3 regions of the Pantoea sp. KPR_PJ genome follow, and region 2 is predicted to be linked to each of the others. Evidence: predicted binding sites of a transcription regulator. Region 2 holds the regulator's gene; each other region holds the start of a gene.
What was found. Region 2 encodes LexA, which represses DNA repair genes until DNA is damaged. Its sites were predicted from a motif close to TNCTGTATGTACATACAGNA; they were not measured.
Positions count from the first base shown of each region.

Region 1 (5,260 bases), on a different contig from region 2:
CAACGCAAATCAGTCGGGCTTCATTGTCGCGTATTGAACGCGGCGAAACCAGTCCTACGGCTACGTTATTAAATCGTTTATGCGCCGCATATGGTCTTACCATGTCACGGCTGTTAAGTGAAGTGGAAGAGGGCATCGATCAGCTGCTGACGCCGTCGCAGCAGCCCGTATGGTGCGATAAAGCCAGTGGCTTTGTGCGCCGCAGTGTGTCGCCGCCCGCCACCCATTTTCGCGCTGAACTGGTGGAAGCTCAATTACGGCCTGGCCTACGCATCGACTATGACGCGCCGCCTGTTCACGGGCTGGAGCAGCATATCTGGCTACAGGAAGGGGGGCTGACCGTCACTATGGATGAACAGAGCTGGGCCCTGCAACCGGGCGACTGCCTGCGTTTTCACCTGACCGGGCGATCCGCCTTTGCCGCGCATCTTACCGAGGGCGCGCGCTATCTGCTGGTGGTATGTAAACCATGACGGACTATAAAAAAGCAGATGCAGTGCAGGCGCTTCACGCTCTGGCGCAGCTCAGCGACCTGTTGCAGGCGTGCGTGGCGGAAGGGGCCAGTATCGGCTTTACCGATCCGCAGAATCGGCAGGCCATTGAAGATTTCTGGCACACCCGTGCAGCCAGTTTGATCGACGGCGAAAGCGAGCTGATGCTTGCCTGCCAGCAGGAGAGGGTGGTAGGCACGGTAATGATGACGGTAGCCACCATGCCCAATGGTCGGCACCGTGCCGAGATCGGCAAGCTGCTGGTGCATCCACACGCCCGGCGTCAGGGTATCGCGCGGGAGCTCATGCTGCGGGCTGAAAGGCGAGCGCGGGCGCTGGGTAAAACGCTTCTGGTGCTGGATACCCGCAGCGGCGATGTCGCCAGCCAGCTCTATCTCTCATTAGGCTGGCAGATCGCCGGATCGATTCCCGACTACGCTGAATCAATCAAGGGTGAGCTGGAGGCCACCACGGTAATGTTCAAATTGCTAACGGCAAACTAAGGCACGGCGTAACTGACGGGCGTGATGGCATGCCGGTCAAGCTGCTGACTTAAGGCATTAAGCGCCGGGCGCAGCGGGCAGAGCGTGCCGACCGCAGTGACGCGGCAGCCCGCATGCCGCCACTCTTCACGCAGCAGCGGATGTGCTACGTCGATCGGCTGCAGGCGGCGCAGATCGTCCAGACCTTGTGCCTGAAAATAGACGCGCAAAAAACGCTGGCCGCTGGTGGTATCGCGCCAGCGCTCAAATACCAGACTGCTGCCGGGCGGAATATTGCCGCGCGTATAACCGGGCAGCGTCCAGCTAAAATTCATCAGCGTTCGTACCATCGCAATATTGGTATCGTGAGCAACCAGCAGCAGCCAGCGCACATCCGGCACGCTGTCGGCACCCGCAATACCCTTGAGCATGGCGTCGAGCAGGACAGAGGCGCGTTTCTGCGCGGTGTAGAGCACATCGTTGCTGAGATCGTAATTCGCCGTCAGTAGCGGCATCACGGCGGTGATCTGCGCGGCATGGGTGATGTTGCCCCAGGCGATCTGCTCAGGCGGCAGGTTTTCGCTCCACCCCAGACGCAGCGTTTCCACCATACTGGCGAGTGCACTAAGCCCGGCAACGTAGGTGTGTCCCCCTTTGCTCTGGCGGATCTGCCAGGGGAGGTCGAAGAAGGTGCACTGTGCGTCTGACTGACACACCGCCTGTTTTAACGCCTGAATCGCTGGCTGTAATGCCTGCTGCCGGGCCGCCAGATCGCCCGCCTGAGCCGTGACCGCCTTCAGCTGCTGTGCCGGATCGGTCGCTGTAGCGGTGAACGCCTCGGTCTGGAACAGCGGATCGTTTTTACCCGCAACATAGTGTACAGGCATGCCACAGCCGGGAAACGCCGCGTCAACCAGGGCCTGAGCGGTTGCTCGGGTGCGCTGCAGCGGGCTGGCACGCACATAGAAATCCTCTGGTTGTGGGCAGCCTGGCGTCAGCAGCCCGAGACGGCGATAGTGTTCACCCTCCCAGCGTCCTTTATTGACCACGGCCGCATAGCCATGACCGGTCAGCTCACCGTCATGCGTGGTCCAGATCGGCCAGCGTCGCTGCGTCGCGGCTTCAATCTCTTTGCGGTTACCCGGCGAAGGCGGACGCACGCCGTGACGACTCAACTCTACTACCTTTTCCAGCTGATAATCTGGCTGGGCAAAGGCTCCCCCTGTCCAGAGCCACAGCGCACAGGCAATAAGCAGGCGTGGCATAAACCGGTGAGTGAGGGTATTCATCTTCCTTTCCTTCTGAGAAGCGCAGCGACGCTACACCATAGCGCTGAAGGTGACGCGAGAGCCACAGCAAGATGGCGCGGGCTGAAAATTTCGCGAGGCAGCACGAAAAAGTGTCTCCTGAGGCTGACGCTGGCAGATTACTGTGTAAAAATACAGGCCATTTTCACCCGGCGGTACACAATTATGGCCCTGACAGCCGCATTAAAAAGCCAGATAGCGCAGTGGTATAAGGCGCTACAGCAGCAGGTGCCGGATTTTATTCCTCGCGCGCCACAGCGCCAGATGATCGCCGAGGTGGCGAAATGTCTGGCGGGCGATGATGCGCGCCATCTGGCTATCGAAGCCCCGACCGGCGTTGGTAAAACGCTCTCTTATCTGATCCCCGGTATTGCAGCGAGCCGCGCCGAAGAGAAAAGGCTGGTGATCAGCACGGCTAACGTCGCGTTACAGGATCAGATCTTCACGAAAGATCTGCCGCTGCTAAAAAAAATTATTCCCGATCTCACCTTCACCGCGGCTTTTGGTCGTGGGCGCTATGTCTGCCCACGCAATCTGGCGGCGCTGGCTGCCAGCGATGACCAGCAGGGCGATCTGCTGCTCTATCTTGACGATGAGGCCGTTAGCGGAACGCAGGAGGAGCAGGCGCAGTGCGTGCGGCTGGAAAAATCACTGGGCAGCTACGCCTGGGACGGCTTGCGCGATCACAGCGAAGAGAACATCAGCGACAGCCTGTGGCAGCGTCTCTCTACCGATAAGGCAAGCTGCCTGGGCGCGCACTGCCGCTGGTATCGGGAGTGTCCCTTCTTTATTGCGCGCCGGGAAATCGAGCAGGTGGATGTGGTAGTGGCCAACCATGCGCTGGTGATGGCGGCGATGGAGAACGAATCGGTGCTGCCACCGCCGAAAAATCTGATGCTGGTGCTGGATGAAGGACATCATCTGCCGGAGGTGGCGCGCGATGCGCTGGAGATGAGCGCCGATATCACGCCGGGCTGGAGCAGTTTGCAGCTTGATCTCTTTGTGCGTCTCGTCGAGGGCATCATGACCCAGATGCGGCCAAAATCACCGCCGCCGCTCAGCAACCCGGAACGCCTGAAAGCACACTGCGAAACGCTGCGTGAAGAGCTGACTATTCTGAGCCAGGCGCTCAATCCGCTGCTGCCTGCCGATAATCAGCCCGGTGAGTTTCGCTTTGTACTGGGCGAGCTGCCGGACACGCTGCTGGAGATGTGTGGACGCCTGTTCAGGCTTAGCGATGCGCTACGTGGGCTGGCAGAGGGGTTAATTAACGCGCTGAGCGAGCAGACCGGCAGCGTTGATCTTGTGCGGCTGCATCGTAACTTACTTCAGCTTAACCGGCAGTTCGGCTGGTTTGAATCGGTCAGCAAGCTGTGGCGGCTGGCCGCTATGCCCAAAGCCTCTGGCGCACCGGTTTCAAAGTGGATTACGCGTGAACTGCGTGACGGCCAGGCGCACCTGCTGTTTCACTGTGCGGGTATCCGCGTCAGCGATCAGCTGGAAAAGCTGCTGTGGCGCAAAATTCCGCACGTGGTGGTGACCTCTGCCACGCTACGCTCGCTCAACAGTTTCAGTCGTTTGCAGGAGATGTCCGGCCTGAATGAAAAGGCGGGCGACCGCTTTGTGGCGCTCGACTCACCGTTTAACCATATTGAGCAGGGCAAGCTGGTCATTCCGCAAATGCGGTATGAACCGGTGCTGGCGAACGAGGCGGAGCACATTGCCGAGATGGCAGCTTTTTTCCACCAGCAGATGAAAGCTGAGAAGCACAAAGGCGTGCTGGTGCTGTTTGCCAGCGGTCGGGCGATGCAGCAGTTTGTTGCTCAGCTGCCAGCGCTGCGGCTCTCGATGCTGGTGCAGGGCGATCAGCCGCGTTCGCGCCTGGTCGATCTCCACCGTAAACGGGTGGCCAGGGGGGAAACCAGCATTCTTATCGGCCTGCAGTCGTTTGCAGAAGGACTCGATTTAAAAGGGGACCTGCTGAGTCAGGTGCACATTCACAAAATCGCTTTTCCCCCGGTGGACAGTCCGGTAATTTTGACTGAAGGCGAATGGCTGAAAAGCCTGAACCGTTATCCTTTTGAGGTGCAGAGTTTGCCCAGCGCCTCTTTTACCCTGATACAGCAGGTCGGGCGTCTGATCCGCAGCCATCAGTGCTATGGTGAAATCGTTATCTACGATCGCCGCCTGCTCAGTAAAAGCTACGGCAGCCGACTGCTGGCGGCGCTGCCGGTTTTCCCTATCGAACAGCCGGAGGCACCCGCCGCCCTGAAGGTAAAAAGCCCGTCAAACCTGACCGGTCATAAGCGTCGTCCCGCCAGACGACCGGCAGCGAAACGATAACACTGTCTATTCTGGCCGCCGCAATGGTGCGGCCTCTGAGCGGAAGCGAAAAATGGAACTGAACAAAGTCATTAAGGAGATTGGACGCGGTAAAAACCATGCGCGCGATCTTGACCTTGCCACCGCACAAGCGCTCTACACTGCCATTCTGGCAGGCGAGGTGCCCGATCTTGAACTGGGCGGCATTCTGATTGCGCTACGTATTAAAGGCGAAGGCGAAGAGGAGATGCGCGGTTTCTATCAGGCGATGCAGGCGCGTATGATGTCGTTGCAGGCACCTGTAAATCATCCGCAGCCCATTGTGATCCCCAGCTACAACGGCGCACGCCGCCAGGGTAACCTGACGCCGCTGCTGGCCTTGTTGCTCAACCGTCTGGGCTTTCCGGTGCTGATGCATGGCGTGAGCGATGACCCGACGCGCATCACCAGCGAAGCGGTGTTTGCCGCGCTGGGTATCGCAGCCGTCACCACCCGGCAGCAGGCGCAGGCTGCGCTCGATAAGGGCAGTCTTGCGTTTATCACTTTGGATCATCTCTGTCCGCCGATGGCAAAGCAGCTTTCACTGCGCTGGCGCATGGGCGTGCGCAGCAGTGCGCATACGCTGGTAAAGCTGGCAACGCCTTTTAACGAACGCGAG
Region 1 is NZ_JABMIK010000001.1:77,399-82,658, forward strand. It holds gene HP564_RS00375 (helix-turn-helix domain-containing protein) at 1-473, shown strand, start outside; gene HP564_RS00380 (GNAT family N-acetyltransferase) at 470-994, shown strand; gene HP564_RS00385 (histidine-type phosphatase) at 991-2,262, opposite strand; gene dinG (ATP-dependent DNA helicase DinG) at 2,446-4,623, shown strand; gene ybiB (DNA-binding protein YbiB) at 4,676-5,260, shown strand, end outside.
Region 1: a site for LexA is predicted at 2,401-2,420, ahead of dinG (ATP-dependent DNA helicase DinG). Genes of this name have one in related genera too.

Region 2 (5,260 bases):
CCACGACCATGAAAAAGAGGGGAAAAAGCGCGGAAAGCGGGGATAAAGAGCACATCCCTGTGCTGCTCTTTCACTCATCCTGAGTGAAGGGGATTACCAGCGGTAATCTTTGTTCTGGGTTTCCCAGTCGGAGACTTCTTTCTCAGCCTCGTCCTTCGCGTAACCGTAGCGTTCCTGGATTTTGCCGACAAGCTGGTCGCGTTTACCTTCGATTACCTGCATATCATCGTCGGTCAGCTTGCCCCATTTTTCTTTAAATTTACCTTTGAACTGCTTCCAGTTACCGCTCGCTTCGTCTTTATTCATTTTCAGACCTCCACGTCATCCTTAGTTTTACATACCACCGCGTAACGGCGGTACGACAATACAAAGCGCTGCTCTGTTGCGCTGTTGTAAGGTAATTGTAGTAGACGAATCGGCAACTGCCGGACAATTACAGATCATTACAGAATAATCTGTTAAAAATCAGCACCTGCTGGCGCTGCCGTCTGGCTAATCAGCTGGAAAACCAGCGGCTTAAGCGCCACTCCCGCCGCCAGATAAACCACAGTGAGATGCCGCGTAGCGCAAGGAAAACGGTTATTGCCAGCCATAAGCCGTGATTACCCAGCCAGGGCAGCGTCAGCAGCGTCAGGAAGTAACCCAGCGCGGCAACAGCCATACTGTTGCGCATTTCGCGCCCGCGCGTAGCGCCAATAAAGAGACCATCCAGCAGATAGCACCAGACGCCCGCCAGCGGCAGAATGATTTGCCAGACAAGATAGCGATCGACCTGCTGCCGTAGTGGCTCCAGCGAGGTAAGCAGCGCCACAACGGATTCACCACTCACCGCATAAATTAGCGCAAACGCCAGCGCCACACATCCCGCCTGACGACACGCCGCGTGCCACACCGCCAGCAGCTTTTCGCCATCACGCGCACCGTAGGCTTCGCCTGACACGGCTTCGACCGCATAGGCAAAGCCGTCAAGCGCATAGGCGGTAAACGTAATAAACATCAGCAATACGGCGTTAGTCGCGACGATCTCCGGCCCCAGACGCGCTCCCACCAGCGTTAGCGAGGCGAAGCAGAGCTGTAACAGCAGCGACCGCAGCATGATGTCGCGATTCAGGCGCAGCAGGCGGCTGATGTCGCCACGCCAGCTCTTCTGCAACATCGCCGGGGTGATACCGCGTATTTTCAGCACTCGCCATACCATCGCCAGTCCAACGGCCAGCGTGACATATTCTGCCACCGCCGTGGCGGTTGCTGCACCTGCCACGCCCCACTTCAGACCAGGCACCAGCCAGAGGTCGAGCAGAATGTTCACGCTGTTGCCCACCACCAGCAGAACAACCGGCGCACGCACATACTGCACGCCCAGCAGCCAGCCGAGAATAACCATGTTTGCCAGAGTTGCAGGCGCGCTGAGCCAGCGGATATGGATAAAGCGTGCGGCCTGCTCCAGCACCTGCGGATCGCCGCCCGCCAGCCGTCCTGCCAGGATACTGAGCGGATCGCGCAGCAGGATAAACAGCACACCAGCCAGCAGTGCCATTATCAGCGGCTGCGTCAGAGCGCGAGCGAGCGCCAGCGGATCGCGTGCGCCAAAGGCCTGAGCGGTAAGCCCTGTCGTGCTCATGCGCAGAAAAAGCAGCAGCATAAAGACGAAACTGGTTATTGTGGTGCCAATCGCCACGCCGCCGAGATAAATCGGACTATCGAGATGACCGATAACGGCGGTGTCTACCAGACCGAGCAGCGGCACGGTGATATTAGAAAGGATCATCGGCAGCGCCAGCCGCCAGAGGTGTCGATCGTGTGCAGTAAAGAGACGCATCAGCCGGTCCATGCCTGAAAACGCAGGAAAGATGAATGGGCTACCGGGGTGTTAGTAGCCCAGACCGCATACGCAGGGATTCGCGTTCAGACGCCCGACAGAGATCGGCCGGCATCTGAAACGCGCTGGTCAGAGCCACTCGCCGTTGCGTACCACGCCTACCGCCAGACCTTCAACGGTCAGCGACTGCGTGCGGGTGTCGACCACGATAGGTTCGAAGTCATTATTTTCTGGCAGCAGATGAACCACCGTGCCCTGCTTTTTCCAGCGTTTTACCGTGACTTCATCGTCGATGCGCGCCACCACGACCTGGCCATTGCGGACATCCTGAGTTTTGTGCACCGCCAGCAGGTCACCATCCATAATGCCAATATCTTTCATCGACATACCAGCAACGCGCAGCAGAAAATCAGCAGAAGGTTTGAACAGGTCAGGGTCAACTTTATAGTGCGTTTCGATATGTTCCTGCGCCAGCAATGGCTCACCGGCTGCGACGCGGCCAATCAACGGCAGGCCATTCGACTCTTCTTCTTCCATCAGCAGACGAATGCCGCGCGATGCGCCAGAGACAATCTCAATCACGCCTTTGCGCGCCAGCGCTTTCAGATGCTCTTCAGCGGCGTTCGGGGAACGGAACCCCAGCTGCGAGGCAATTTCCGCACGCGTTGGCGGCATGCCCGTCTGGTTAATATGGTCGCGAATCAGGTCATAAACCTGTTGCTGCCTGGTGGTTAATGCTTTCATCCCGCCCCCTGGTTGTTTATACAGTCGCTGTGAGTATATACAGGTATTGGCGAAATGAAAACCGAAACCCAGGGAAATAACAGGCATTTGGGCAATTATGGAAAGCCTACCGCAAATGCGACCAGAGCAGCGCGATCCAGACAAACATCGCCAGTATAATCGCCAGCAAAACGGCCGCGGAGCCCATGTCCTTCGCCCGTCCCGCCAGGGGATGGCGCTCCTGACCGATACGGTCAACCACGGCCTCAATGGCACTGTTAAGGATCTCAACAATGATGACCAGCACTACCGATCCAATCATCAGGATACGTGCAACGGTATCGACATCCAGCCAGCAGGCTACCAGAATAGCGACAATAGCAGCGGTCGCCTCCTGACGAAATGCGGCCTCATGCTGCCAGGCGGCGCGTAATCCTTGCCACGAGTAGCCAGCCGCTTTCACAATCCTGAGTAAGCCGGTGGTATTACTTGCCATTGCGAGGGAACCCTTTTAGTTGTTTAACGTCAATGTGTGGGCCGGGTGCGTTTGGCACCGCCACAGATCTTCGCAGCACTTTCTGTTATGCTTGCGGCGCTTTGCTAACAAGAGGCTTCATGTTGTCTATGTCAGGTTGGCGTAAACTTTATTATAAATTGTTGAATTTACCACTCTCTGTTCTGGTAAAAAGTAAGGCCATTCCGGCCGATCCCGTTTCCGAACATGGACTTGATCCCACGCGGCCGATTATGTACGTGCTGCCATACGATTCCAAGGCGGATTTAATGACGCTGCGCCAGCAGTGTCTCAAACATAATTTGCCCGATCCGCTTGTTCCGCTGGAAATTGACGGCGCGCTGCTGCCACGCCATGTGTTTATTCACGATGGGCCACGCGTGTTTCCCTATTTCGTGCCAAACACGGAATCGGTAAAAATTTTCCATGAGTATCTGGATCTGCATCGCAACAATCCAAATCTGGATATCCAGATGCTGCCGGTATCGGTGATGTTTGGGCGTGCTCCGGGCCGTGAGGTTCAGGGCAACGATGCCCCGCACCTGCGCGAACTGAACGGCGTAGAGAAGTTTTTCGCCACGCTCTGGAACGGTCGCGACAGCTTTGTACGTTTTTCCCCCACGGTCTCACTGCGCTGGATGGCCACGCAGCACGGCACCGATAAATCTATTGCGCAGAAGCTGGCACGTGTGGCACGCATACACTTTGCTCGCCAGCGTCTGGCCGCCATCGGCCCGCGTCTGCCGGCGCGGCAGGATCTTTTCAACAAGCTGTTGCAGTCCAAAGCGATTGAGAAGGCCGTAGAAGAGGAAGCGCGCAGCAAGAAGGTTTCTCACGAGAAAGCGCAGCAGAACGCCGTCGAGATGATGGAAGAGATTGCGGCTGACTTCTCCTATGAGGCGATCCGCATTACTGACCGCGTCATGGGCTGGCTGTGGAGCCGCCTCTATCAGGGCATCAACGTCAACGGCGGCGAACGCGTGCGCCAGCTGGCGGAAGATGGCCATGAAATTGTTTATGTGCCCTGCCATCGCAGCCACATGGACTACCTGCTGCTCTCCTATGTGCTTTATCACCAGGGGCTGGTGCCGCCGCATATCGCTGCGGGCATCAACCTGAACTTCTGGCCAGCCGGCCCGATTTTCCGTCGCCTGGGCGCATTCTTTATCCGACGCACCTTTAAGGGCAATAAGCTCTACGCGACTGTTTTCCGCGAATACCTTGGCGAGCTGTTCAGCCGGGGCTACTCCGTTGAATATTTCGTAGAGGGTGGGCGCTCACGTACTGGTCGCCTGCTTGACCCCAAAACCGGCACGCTGGCAATGACGCTTCAGGCGATGCTGCGCGGCGGTAACCGCCCCATTACGCTGGTGCCGATTTACATCGGCTATGAGCATGTGATGGAAGTGGGTACTTACGCCAAAGAGCTGCGCGGCGCAGCAAAAGAGAAAGAAGGCTTTATGCAGATGGTGCGCGGCCTGCGCAAGCTGCGTAACCTTGGTCAGGGCTACGTAAACTTCGGTGAACCGCTGCCGCTGGTGAACTACCTGAATAAGCAGGTACCCGAATGGCGTGATGCCATCGATCCCATTGAGCCGCAGCGCCCCAGCTGGCTAACGCCCACGGTCAACGATATTGCGGCGCGTGTGATGGTGCGCATCAACGAAGCGGGCGCGGCTAACGCGATGAACCTGTGCGTAACGGCACTGCTCGCCTCCCGTCAGCGCTCACTAACCCGCGAACAGCTGATTGAGCAGCTGGAGTGCTATACCGAGCTGCTGCGTAACGTGCCCTACTCGCCCGAATCGACGGTTCCGCCGCTTTCAGCGGAAGAGCTGCTGAATCATGCGATGAGCATGAACAAGTTCGAGACCGAGCAGGACAATATTGGCGACATCATCATTCTGCCGCGCGAGCAGGCGGTGCTGATGACCTATTATCGCAACAACATTCACCACATGCTGGTGATGCCGTCGCTGATTGCCGCCATTATTCAGCAGCATCCGAACCTGAGTGAAGCCGAACTGCTGCGTCAGGTCCGGCTGATCTACCCCATGCTGAAAAGCGAGCTCTTCCTGCGCTGGGAGAGCGACGCGCTGCCGGCCTTGCTGAATGCGCTGTGTCAGGAGCTGGCGCGCCAGGGCCTGATCACTCTTCAGGATGGACAGCTGCGTCATACTGCCGCCCGCTACCGTACCTTACAG
Region 2 is NZ_JABMIK010000004.1:24,316-29,575, reverse strand. It holds gene zur (zinc uptake transcriptional repressor Zur) at 1-46, shown strand, start outside; gene HP564_RS10655 (CsbD family protein) at 94-306, opposite strand; gene dinF (MATE family efflux transporter DinF) at 497-1,819, opposite strand; gene lexA (transcriptional repressor LexA) at 1,949-2,563, opposite strand; gene HP564_RS10640 (diacylglycerol kinase) at 2,670-3,038, opposite strand; gene plsB (glycerol-3-phosphate 1-O-acyltransferase PlsB) at 3,167-5,260, shown strand, end outside.

Region 3 (5,260 bases), on a different contig from region 2:
GCAAAACCACCGGGATTGCGACCAGGGTTGCCAGCAACCTGACCAGCTGGCTCTCCAGCACCGGCATCGTCCAGTCGGCCACCGACGGCGTGAGCAAAACGCTGAATAATCTCACCGATCAGTACAACAAGGTGAACGATCGCATTAATAATACGATTGCGCGCCTCAAAACCCAGTTTACGCAGCTGGATGTGGTGATGAGCTCACTTAACCAGACCAGCAGCTACCTGACACAGCAGTTTGAGTCGTCAAGCAGCTCCAGCTCCAAAAACTGATTTTAATAAGGAGTGATGATGTATACCGCAAACGGTACCCAGGCTTACGCGAAGATCGGCGTTGAAAGCGCCGTGATGAGCGCCAGCCAGCAGCAGCTTATCAATATGCTGTTTGATGGTGCGCTCAGTGCGCTGATTCGTGCCCGTCTTTTTATGCAGGACGGCAATATTGAGGGCAAGGGCCTTTCCCTGTCTAAAGCCATTAACATAATCGAAAACGGGCTCAAGCAGGGTCTCAATGAAGAGAGCGGCGATGAGCTCACCACCAACCTGCTATCGCTTTACGCCTACATGGTGCGGCGGCTTCTGCAGGCAAATATTCGTAATGACGTGGAGGCCATTGTTGAGGTCGAAGCGCTACTGCGCAATATTGCTGATGCCTGGAAAGAAGTGGCTTCGCCTCAACAACTGATTCAGGACGCCGTTTAATGATACTTGCACCGCAGCTGATTGCCATTTACCAGCAGTTACTCGATCTCAGCCAGCAAATGCTGCGTCTCGCCACTCAGGGCGAGTGGGATGATTTGATCAAAAAGGAAGTGGATTACGTCAGCGCGGTGCAACGGCTGGCGCGAACAACCGAAGCCGCCTCACCTTCCGCGCAGGCACAGGAGCAATTGCGTCCCGTGCTGCGCCATATTCTTGATAATGAAGGTGAAGTGAAGCGCCTGCTACAGGAGCGCATGAACGAGCTGGCTACGCTGGTTAACCAGAATACGCGCCAGCAATCAGTGCTCAGCGCCTATGGTAAACAAGGCAGCGTGATGGTACCCATGGAAAACTCACCACTTCCCTGATCCTGAAACGCACCGCGTCAGTGAAAATAATTTTTCTGCCGGTGCGTCTTTTTTCTACCGTGCTCCATACTTGCTTTTCCTTACCGCTGGAGCGCAGCAGATGCAAAATCCAACTTTATTGCAATTCTTTCACTGGTATTACCCGGACGGCGGCAAACTCTGGCCTGAAGTGGCAGAAAAAGCGGCCTGGCTGAGTGAAATTGGCATTACGATGGCCTGGCTCCCCCCTGCCTATAAAGGCGAATCGGGCGGCTATTCCGTCGGTTATGACAGCTATGATCTCTTTGACCTGGGAGAGTTTGACCAGAAAGGGAGTGTCGCCACCAAATATGGTGATAAACAGCAGCTTCTGGCAGCCGCGGATGCCCTGCGCAGCCATAATCTGGGTCTGCTACTGGATGTGGTGGTAAACCATAAAATGGGCGCAGATGAGAAAGAGCATATCCGCGTTAACCGCGTTAATCCTGACAACCGGGATGAGATAAGCGAAGAGGTCATCGAGTGTGAAGCCTGGACGCGCTTCCGTTTTCCCGCGCGCGCGGGCGAATACTCAAAATTTATCTGGGACTATAAATGCTTTAGCGGCGTTGACCATATCGAAAACCCGGATGAAAACGGCGTCTTCAAAATTGTGAATGATTACACTGCCGATGGCTGGAACGATCAGGTCGACAGTGAGCTGGGTAACTTCGACTACCTGATGGGCGCGAATATCGACTTTCGCAACAATGCCGTGCGCGAAGAGTTAAAATACTGGGCGCGCTGGGTTCGGGAACAGGTGCCCTGCACCGGCTTTCGCCTTGATGCAGTAAAACATATCCCGGCCTGGTTCTATAAAGAGTGGATCGACCATATTCAGGAGGTCGCTGACGAACCGATGTTTATCGTCGCCGAATACTGGTCGTTCGAGACCGACAAACTGCTGGAGTATATCCAGCAGGTCGACGGCAAAACCATGCTATTCGACGCGCCCTTGCATATGAACTTTCATCAGGCGTCAACCCAGGGCAGCGACTACGATCTCAGCCAGATCTTCGCTAACTCACTGGTACAGGCCGATCCCTGGCACGCCGTCACTATCGTTGCCAACCACGATACCCAGCCGCTACAGTCGCTGGAAGCGCCAGTCGAAGCCTGGTTCAAACCGCTCGCCTATGCGCTGATTCTGCTGCGCGAACAAGGCATCCCGACAGTATTTTATCCCGATCTGTTTGGGGCAAGCTATGAAGACGAAGGGGGTGACGGCGAGACACACCGCGTAGAGATGCCTGCTATCGCAGAGCTGGAGCCGTTGATTCGCGCACGTCAGTCTTACGGCTGGGGGGCGCAAACAGACTATTTCGATCATCCCAACTGTGTGGCATTCAGCCGCAGCGGCACCGCTGAGCAGCCCGGCTGCATCGTCATCATGTCAAACGGTGAGGAAGGTGAGAAAAGCGTGGCGATGGGCGAAGGCTTCGCGGGTAAAGCATGGCGCGACTATCTGGGCCACCGCGATGAAACGCTGACCGCAGATGACCAGGGCACGGTAACGGTGCGCTGCAACGGCGGCAGCGTTAGCGTCTGGGTCATCGCTGAGTAATGCGTAACGCCTTATTCCATCATCGCTGGTGGAATAAGGCATAAAGATTACTGCTTTTCTTCGTTCGCCCGGGTAATGGCGGACTTCAGGATTTCCGGCTCAATATTTTGAATAACGGCTGCGTTTGGCTGCTTCGTCACTTCCTCCAGCGCCTGCTGGCACTCCACCGTCGGACGTTCAACTTTGCGCAGCGTCAGACCGTCGTAGTGCAGCTCACCTTCATCCAGTTCCAGCGGCATCACGCGCGACTGACGATTAACGTTAACGTAGTCGCCACCAAGCAGCGTGAGTTTGCCCGGTTTGGCAATGACACGCATCCACTGGCGACAATCAAGCGTGCTGCCGTCAGCGTTAACGATCAGGCTCCCCAGCGCTTTATCGCTGCGTAATCCACTTTGTGGCCCCACCGTTTGCCAGTTACCCTGCAGGCTGGCGGGTGCTGGCGTTTGCACCGCATCCTGATAACTGTTGATTTGCGCACAGCCAGCCAGCGCCAGCGTGACCATCAGCATCCACTTTTTCATCTTTAATCCCTGAGATCGGTTCAATGGCGGCTAAGTTATAATTTTTCGCCTGCTTTCCGCAAGCTATCTCCGTCTGCGTTCGCGTTCCGTCCCCCATTTTTTTCCTCTTCACATGCCGGACAGAGATCCCTGACAAGGCCAGGGCGGTAAGTTACACTGGCGCGCTGCACCACTGCACTGATTCAGGAAACGTTATGAAAACGCCAGAAGCTTATTACGCGCAGGCGCGCGACATGTTTTTTACCGCCCATGCTGATTTCCAGGCCGCACTTGATGAGCTGACCGAAAGCGACGCCCGTCACGCCAATATGTCATTGCGTCAGCTGCGTGAATGGCACGCTGAACGCATTTATGCGGCCTTTCTGCGTCAGAAAAACCTCGACGGGATGATTTTCTCTATCCAGCTGGCAGAGCCTGACAAAGCCGTTGCCGCCGAAGCCATTGAAAATTACCTAAAATCTCATGCCGAGTCGCTGGGAATGACCTGGGAAGAGTTCTGCATCAAGAATGAACTTTGAGCGGCAAAATGTGAGCACACCTCCAACCAGTGAAATAAATCAGGATAAAATTGTACAACACACGAATAGTTGTATAACTTTAACCTACGACTTTGGTCGTGATTGTCCTTGAACGAATGGTGCGCTTGCACCGCCTCTGGAGGTGTTTGCTGGATTTCCACCTCCAGAGGTTTAATTTTTTCTACGTTATCATTCCCTTACTCCAGATCACCTCTTCCTGCCGTCCGATTTCCTCTTTCAGCATGACTTTGCGTCTTTCGCCGAAAAAAAAGCGTTTGCCCGCGTTGAGGTACTTGTCACTGGTTGTATTTACAGTATGATGTGCCAGCGAACTTCTTCCCTGTATGGAATAACAGTATGTTTGTGGAATTGATTTACGATAAGCGTAATGTCGCCGGCCTGCCTGGCGCGCGCGAAATGATTTTACGTGAGCTGGAAAAACGCGTGCAGCGGGTCTTTCCGGACATTGAGGTGCGTGTTAAGCCCATGGAGCGTAACGCTATCGAAACCGATATGAGCAAGAATGAAAAAGCGACGCTGGCACGCATCATTGAAGAGATGTTTGAAGAAGCAGAAATGTGGCTGGTGGCCGACTGATGCGACGGCCACCGGATGGAGCAGGATTACTTTTCCTGCTCGCTGTGGTTGATGGCAATTTCCATATCCTGGATCGCGGACTCTAAATCTTCCAGCAGCGTGCCCTGTTTGTTGAGCAGTGCGTCAATGCGTCCGGCAAACTCTTCATCTTTATATTCGCCAGCATCAAACGCGAGCCAGTGACTGGAGAGCGTTTCAGTATTGGTCTGCGCATAGTGGCGCATCTCTTTCAGCTGCGAGGTGACATCGCGCAGGTAGTCAGTTTTGCTTTTCGTTTCGACTGAATCACTCATACTGTTTTCCTTTTGCTGTTTTAACCAATGAATATCTCGCGTGAATGATTAAAGATAGTCGCTTATAACGAAGCCGCACCAGGAATATTCGGAAGTGTTACACGCTGATGCCCCGCATCAGACCGTAATAAAGAAGGAGACGTCCTGTCTCCTGTCTGGCTACTGCACCTTTCAGCGCAATTACAGATATTTGCGTGCCAGGGTGAACAGCTCGTCCCGGGCGGCATCACCGAGATGCTTAATGCCCTGCTGCACGAAATCAAACGCGGTTCTGAAATCTTTTACACCTGCGCTAAGGTCGTTTTGCACGCTTTGCGCCTCAGGCTGGGCTGCGGGTTCAGGTGCTTCACTTATAGATGCAGCGACTGGTGCCTCGCTTGCAGACTCAGCGACTGGTGCCTCGCTTGCAGACTCAGCGACTGATGCCTCGCTTGCAGACTCAGCGACTGGTGCCTCGCTTGCAGATACAGCGACTGGTGCCTCGCTTGCAGACTCAGCGACTGGCGCCTCGCTTGCAGACTCAGCGACTGGTGCCTCACTCGCAGACTCAGCGACTGATGCCTCGCTTGCAGACTCAGCGACTGGTGCCTCGCTTGCAGACTCAGCGACTGGTGCTCCACTGGCAGATGCAGCGACTGGTGGCTCACTTGCAGGCGCAGACAGCGGTGCGGGCG
Region 3 is NZ_JABMIK010000002.1:146,630-151,889, forward strand. It holds gene fliD (flagellar filament capping protein FliD) at 1-275, shown strand, start outside; gene fliS (flagellar export chaperone FliS) at 294-704, shown strand; gene fliT (flagella biosynthesis regulatory protein FliT) at 704-1,072, shown strand; gene amyA (alpha-amylase) at 1,173-2,654, shown strand; gene yedD (lipoprotein YedD) at 2,702-3,178, opposite strand; gene HP564_RS05370 (DUF6388 family protein) at 3,373-3,696, shown strand; gene HP564_RS05375 (DinI-like family protein) at 4,054-4,293, shown strand; gene HP564_RS05380 (hypothetical protein) at 4,320-4,586, opposite strand; gene HP564_RS05385 (hypothetical protein) at 4,767-5,260, opposite strand, start outside.
Region 3: a site for LexA is predicted at 3,994-4,013, ahead of HP564_RS05375 (DinI-like family protein). Genes of this name have one in related genera too.